Regions from separate parts of the Methylobacterium sp. 391_Methyba4 genome, predicted to be linked through region 2. Evidence: riboswitches for the same ligand, from Rfam matches in the RefSeq annotation. Region 2 holds a riboswitch; the other holds the start of a gene.
The links. A riboswitch is a leader RNA that binds a small molecule or an ion and turns the genes downstream of it on or off. The one in region 2 is predicted to bind fluoride.
Positions count from the first base shown of each region.

Region 1: linked by a shared signal. The riboswitch ahead of P9K36_RS23935 (voltage-gated chloride channel family protein) and the one ahead of crcB (fluoride efflux transporter CrcB) in region 2 are both predicted to bind fluoride.

Region 1 covers NZ_CP121475.1:5,063,021-5,066,400, reverse strand. The annotation lists gene P9K36_RS23940 (HAMP domain-containing methyl-accepting chemotaxis protein) at 1-160, shown strand, start outside; gene P9K36_RS23935 (voltage-gated chloride channel family protein) at 483-1,904, opposite strand; fluoride riboswitch at 1,946-2,018, opposite strand; gene arsH (arsenical resistance protein ArsH) at 2,249-2,995, opposite strand; gene P9K36_RS23925 (metalloregulator ArsR/SmtB family transcription factor) at 3,046-3,380, shown strand, end outside.
Region 2 covers NZ_CP121475.1:5,275,894-5,279,273, forward strand. The annotation lists gene P9K36_RS24890 (pyruvate, water dikinase regulatory protein) at 409-1,239, shown strand; gene crcB (fluoride efflux transporter CrcB) at 1,356-1,745, opposite strand; fluoride riboswitch at 1,829-1,899, opposite strand; gene P9K36_RS24900 (hypothetical protein) at 2,082-2,591, opposite strand; gene P9K36_RS24905 (EF-hand domain-containing protein) at 2,771-3,202, opposite strand; gene P9K36_RS24910 (BatD family protein) at 3,294-3,380, opposite strand, start outside.

The sequences.
Region 1 (3,380 bases), 210 kb from region 2:
CACCGCGGTGACCGGCACCATCGCGGGCGTCGCGCAGGCCTCCGAGGAGACCGGCGCCGCGGCCAGCCAGGTGCTCGCCTCCGCCTCCGAACTCTCGCGCCAGTCCGAGCATCTCGGTGCCGAGGTCGCCCGCTTCCTCGCAACCGTCCGCGCCGCCTGACGAGCCCCTGGCCGGATCCTCCCGGTCCGCCCTCCCGGCGCGGGCCGGCTCCGCCGCTTGCGGGCCGGCCCGACGGCGGTGCAGGGGCAGGGCGCGGATTGCGGGGGGCGTGTGGCGCCCATTGAGACCGGGGCGTCCTCGGCCGACGGCCTTGAGCAGGCCGTCGGCCTTCGCCTGCACGACCCGTTCCCGGCAGAGGGGCCTGGAGCCCCCCAGGGACGGGCTTGGCGTGGTCGAGCCCTGTCGGCGCACGTCATTGAGATGCCCGCACCGTCCCGATCCCGGCCGGGACGACCGGACGCGTCGAAGCCCTGGGGCGCACCTATCTGTCGGGGGCCGACACGGGGGCCGACACGGGGGCCGACACGGGGGCCGGCGCGGTCAGCCGGGCCGCGCGGTGCGTACGCGCATGGCGCAGGGTGGCGTCCGGCGGCAGAGTGCCCACGGAAACCTTCGGGACGGCGATGCGCTGGGACAGGTAGATGCCGCTGTGCCCGGAGCACAGGTAGGCCAGGAAGCAGGCGGTCGCGATGTAGACGCCGTGCGTGGCGCCGAACAGCTCGATACCCATCAGCGTGCAGGCCAGCGGCGTGTTGGCCGCTCCGGCAAACACGGCGACGAACCCGAGGCCGGCCAGGAGATCCACCGGCGCCCCCAGCACCCCGGCCAGCGCGTTGCCGAGGGCCGCGCCGATGAAGAACAGCGGCGTGACCTCGCCGCCCTTGAACCCGGCGCTCAGGGTGACGACCGTGAACAGCATCTTGAGCGCCCAGCTCCAGGGATGCACCTCCGGACCGAAGAAGCGGGCGATGGTCAGCCCGTGCGGATCCGCCGACCAGACGCCCAGTCCCAGATAATCCCGCGTGCCACAGAGGTAGACCAGGGCGATCACCGCGAGGCCGCCCGCCACGGGGCGGAGGGGCGCGAAGGCGATGACCCGCTTGCACCATCCGCCGAGCATGTGGTTCGCCTCGGCGAACACCAGGCCGGCCAGTCCGAAGGCCACGCCTGCCACCGCGACCTTGGCCAGGAGCAGCGGCTCGACCATGTGCGTGCCGACGGCTCCGGCGTGGTCGTCGATACGGTAGACCCCGTGTTCGATGCCCCACAGCTGACAGGTCCAGTCGCCGACCACGGCCGCGACGAGGCAGGGCACGAGGGCCGCATATTCGACGCGTCCGACAGCGAGGACCTCGAGCGCGAAGACCGCGCCGGCCAGTGGCGTACCGAAGACGGCGCCGAACCCCGCGGCGATCCCGGCCATCAGCATGATCCGGAAGCTCGGCGCATCCAGGCGGACCGCCTTGCCGAAGGCGCTTGCGAGGCTGCCGCCCAGTTGGACGGCCGTGCCTTCGCGGCCCGCCGATCCGCCGAACAGATGCGTGACCACCGTGCCGAGGAAGATCAGCGGCGCCATGCGCAGGGGCACGCCGCCCCCGGGCACATGGATCTGCTCGACGATGAGGTTGTTGCCGCCCTCCACGGATTGGCCGAAGCGATGGTAGAGCAGCCCGATAGCCAAGCCGCCGAGCGGCAGGAGAAACAGCAGCCCGGGATAGGCGAAGCGCGCCCGGGTGGCCGCATCGAGGCTCCAGAGGAAGGCCGCGCACAGGGAGCCCACGGCGGCGGCCATGGGCAGCAGAACCAGGATCCAGCGCGCGACCGAGACGGCATGATCGTGCCGCGTGCGGACAAAGGCCGCTACGTTGAAGCGTGTAAACAGATTTCGGAAGGTTGCGCGCATGACATCCCCTTGATGCGACGCCGCAAGACTTTGCGGGATCGCAAGAAGTAGGAGTCATCAGCCTGACGGCGGTTCGGCCTTGATGGCCCGGCAGACACCATTGCCGTCCTCGAGAGATACGGGACCCCTCCGAACCGCGTCAAGGCCCTTCGTCAAGGTCCTTCGTGCAGGCCTGCGGCGTGCGGGGGGCGAACCCGTCGCTCCCCCGAGGGTGGACGCGGCGACAGCGGATCCGGTCGACCCTCGGGGCGCCGGGACCCGCACAGACCTGCCCCACGGGCGGCCGGTGGCCGCCGCGATCACGACGGCGCCCGCGTGGACGGTCGCATCGGCGGCGGTGTGTCTCAGCGCTTCACAAAGCCGATGTCGGCGGCCACGGCGCTCAGCCGCTCCGGCGCGCGCTCCTTCCGCTCGCTGTAGCGGTCGACGAGGTCGTCGGCCCGCTCCCGGGTCAGCAGCGTGAACTTCATGAGCTCCTCGCACACGTCCACGACGCGCTCGTAGAGCGGCCCCGGCTTCATCCGGCCGGCCTCGTCGAACTCCTTGTAGGCCATCGGGACCGACGACTGGTTCGGGATCGTGATCATCCGCATCCAGCGGCCGAGAATCCGCAGGCTGTTCACGGCGTTGAAGCTCTGCGAGCCGCCGGACACCTGCATCACGGCCAGCGTGCGGCCCTGGGTCGGCCGCACGCTGCCTTCGGAGAGCGGCAGCCAGTCGATCTGGCTTTTCATCACGCCGGTCAGCGTGCCGTGCCGCTCCGGCGACACCCACACTTGGCCCTCGGACCAGATCGAGAGGTCGCGCAGCTCCTGCACCTTCGGATGATCGGCGGTCGTGTCGTCGGGCAGGGGCAGGCCGTGCGCGTCGTAGATCCGCACCTCGCCGCCCATGGCTTCCAGGAGCCGGGCGGCCTCGTAGGCGAGGAAGCGGCTGAACGAGCGCTCCCGCAGGGAGCCGTAGAGGATCAGGAACCGGGGGGCGTGGGTGAGCGGCTTGACCGCCTCCAGGCGCGCGCGGGTCGGCACCACGAAATGCGCGGCGCTCAGGTTCGGCAGGCCATCGGTGAAAGGCTGGCGCGGCTTGTCCAAGGTTCAGCTTTCTTGTACGTTCAAAGAGTGATTTGAAGATTGTAACGAATATGGACGAGCCGCAAGCCCTCGCCGCCTTCGCGGCCCTCGCCCAGGAGCACCGTCTGCGCCTGGTGCGGGTGCTCGTGACCGCCGGCCCGGACGGGCTGGCCTCCGGCGTGCTGGCTGAGGCGGTGGGCGTCTCCGCCGCCACCGTGTCCCATCATCTCAAGGAACTGAGCCACGCGGGCCTGGTCGCATCGCGGCGCGCGGGCCGCTCGATCATCTACAGCGCCGCCTACCCGGCGCTGTCCGGCCTGATCGCCTTCCTGATGAAAGATTGCTGCCAGGGCCGCCCGGAGGTCTGCACCCCGGCGATGGCCGCCCTGGCACCCTGCTGCCCCGC
Region 2 (3,380 bases):
GCCGATCCCCACACAGGCCCCTTCGAAAAGAAAAGAGAGAATCTAGGACTCTGTTTTTTCTCTTGGGGGGCCGAATCACGGGGGCACAAAAGCGTCCACAGGCGGTCCCCGGCGCCGCGCCGTTAACGAGGCTTTAAAGGATTTGCTCCATCTTGCGAGAACGACCAGATCCGACAGCGCCTTGGCAACGCCGAGTCGTGTGCGGACCCCGGACGCGTCCCGGATTCTCCCAGTGAGGCGGAATCCATGCGCCCCGATCGTCTGCCTGTGAACGGCGGAGTCGATAGCGCGCACCGGTATCGCCCTGGACCGGCCCGGCGGGGCATCCTATCCACACTCATCGACTCCCCTGGCGGCCGGCGGTGGACAACGTGGGCGCCGCGAATGGCGACCGCAGAGGCGATCGGAATGGGCCGCAGCTACTTCCACCTCCACCTCGTCTCCGACTCCACCGGCGAGACGCTGATCAATGTCGGGCGCGCGGCGGCCGCGCAGTACGAGGGCGTGTCGGCGATCGAGCACGTCTATCCGCTGGTGCGCTCGGCCGCGCAGCTCGACCGGGTGATCTCGGAGATCCGGGCGGCGCCGGGTCTCGTCCTCTACACCCTGGTGGGGGGCGACCTCGGCGAGCGGCTGGAGGAGGTCGCCCGGGAGACCGGCTCGCCCTGCCTGTCGGTGCTGCGGCCGGTCCACGACCTGCTGCGCGCCTATCTCGGCGCCGAGACCACGGCCCGGCCCGGCGCCCAGCACATGCTGAACGCCGAGTACTTCAAGCGCATCGACGCGATGAACTTCACCCTGGCCCACGACGACGGCAACCTGCCGGAGGATCTCGAGGACGCGGACGTGATCCTGCTCGGCGTCAGCCGGACCTCGAAGACGCCGACCTCGATCTACCTCGCCAATCGCGGCCTCAAGACCACCAACCTGCCGCTGGTGCCGGGCATGCCGCTGCCGCCGGCGATCGAGCGCGCCCGCAAGCCCCTGGTGGTCGGGCTGTTCGCCTCGCCGGAGCGGATCGTGCAGATCCGCCAGAACCGGCTCTCCAGCCTCAACGCCGACGAATCGTCCCTCTACGTCGACCGCTCGGCGGTGGCGGACGAGATCACCGCCTCCCGCCGGCTGTTCACCCGGAACCGCTGGCCGACCATCGACGTGACGCGCCGCTCCATCGAGGAGACCGCGGCGGCGATCGTCGACCTCTACCGCGACCACCGGCTGAAGTTCATCGCGGATTGAGAGGGGTTTCCGAAGGGCTCAGCCCTTTGGCGGGGTTCGGGGGCGGAGCCCCTGAACGACCCGGGCTCCGCCCCGGAGCCGCAAAAGCTCGCAGCCCTTTTGAAGCCGGGACGGCCTCAGCTGCCGCTCAGGACCGCCCGCACCAGGGTGAGGCCCGCCACCAGCCCGATCAGACCGGTCGCCACCGAGGCCCCAACGTAGAGGGCGGCGGCGGCGGTCTCGCCCCGGTGGTACAGGCTGATCGCGTCGAGGGAGAAGGTCGAGAAGGTGGTGAAGCCGCCGAGCACGCCCGTGGTCAGGAACAGCCGTGCCGGGTGACCCGCCGCGCCGCGCAGGGCGAAGCCCTCGGCGAGCACGCCCATCAGGAACGAGCCCAGCACGTTGATGATCAGCGTGGCCAGGGGGAAGCCGAGGCCCGGCAGCAGCCGGGCGACCGCCACGTTGATCCCGTGGCGGCACCCGCCCCCGAGCCCGGCTCCGACAACGACGATGAGGGTGTTGATCATGCCGGCCCTTCCTGTTCGGTCGGGCAGCCACGTCCTGTCGCGGCTTCGGCGCACGGCCCCACCGCGGACGGCTGAGGCGCGCCCGTGCGGTAGGAGCCATCAGCCCGGCCTCCGAGTCGGGCGGTTGTCGGGGCGCTCCATCCCCATCGGGACAGGCTTAGCGCAGGATGCCGGTAAGGGGAATCCGGTTTTCCGGCTCCCGCGCTGGTGGGTCGGGGGGGCGCGGCGGGTTCACAGATCGGTTCGGATCGGCGCGGGTCCCCTCCCGTGCGGGAGAGCGGACCCGCGCCCTGTCATGAACCCACCGTGCTGGATCGATCGGCGAAGCCGCAAGGCTCAGCGAGCGTAGGCGAAGTGGCTGCGCTGCTCGATCTGGGCGGCATAGAAATCCTCGACCACCTCGCGGACCACCTCGGCCAGCTCGTCGCCCCGGTGCTCGTCGAGCTGGATGTCGCTGCCGACGGTCCGGCCGATGGCGCAGCTCGCAGCCCCCGGCACGAGGCGCTCGTTGTAGCGCTGGTTCAGGCCCGAGACCGAGATGTAGTTGCTGCCGCCGAGTTCCGGACCGTACTTGATCTTGATCTTCTGCTCGGTGTCGGTCCCGCGCAGCCGCGCGCAGAGGCTGATGAAGTTGTCCTGATCGATCTTGGCCTCGAGGCCGGTGATGCTGCCGTGGACGTTGTCCTCCTCGTTGAGCACCTCAGCCATGAGGTTCAGGACGCCGACCACCGGCTCCAACGCCCGGGCGCCTTCCTCCAGGAGTTTCTTGCGGAAGTCGTTGCTGCGGGCATCCGCCTCCTGCAGCCGCGCGCGGAACCTGTCCTTGACCTCGTTGGCGCGTGCCATCGCGCTCCTCCCTGGTGGTTCATCCGATGCTTTGCCGCCCGGATGACCGAAACCTACGAGGTCAATTCAGATGACGCAAGATAGTGCAAAATATTGATGCCTGCCCAGAACTTAAGCCGTTGCACAGGAATAATACTTGCTCATGGACTGTGCAACGGCGGAGTCTCCGGGATCCGCGCCTATTTCAGGAGCTGCAGCAGGCTGCGTCCGGCCGGGGTCTTGAGTTCCTTGGCGTCGAGCGTGCCGTCCTTGTCGGGATCGGCCGCCTTGAAGCGCTGCTCGACCAGGGCGAGGTATTCCTTGCGGTCGAGGGTGCCGTCGTTGTCGGTGTCGGCGGCCTTCAGGTCCGTCTTGCTGACCCGGCCCTTCAGCTCCTTGGCGTCGACGGTCCCGTCCTTGTCGGTCTCGGCGGCGTCGAAGACCTTGCCGGCCGCGGCCTGGGCCTCGGCCAGATCGATCGTGCCGTCCTTGTCGGTGTCGACCATCTTCAGCGTGCGCTCGGTGCCGGAGGACCGGGCGAAGGCCGCCGACGGCAGCGCGGTGGGGACGACCAGGCCGAGGACGAGCATCGCGGCCAGCGCACATGCGGGTCTGTTCAGGATCGCGGGCATGAACGAAATCTCCGGTGGCGATCAGCGCCGGCAGCCCAAGCCGCCATGCGGCGCGCCGTTCCCGGAGGCGCGTTCACAAGCCGACGATCAGTCAGCGGGCCGGACCGTCGAGGGGGGCGAGCCGGTCCGGTTCCCGGGCCGCGGCGGCGACCGGTTCGGACCGGGACAGGGCGTTGGC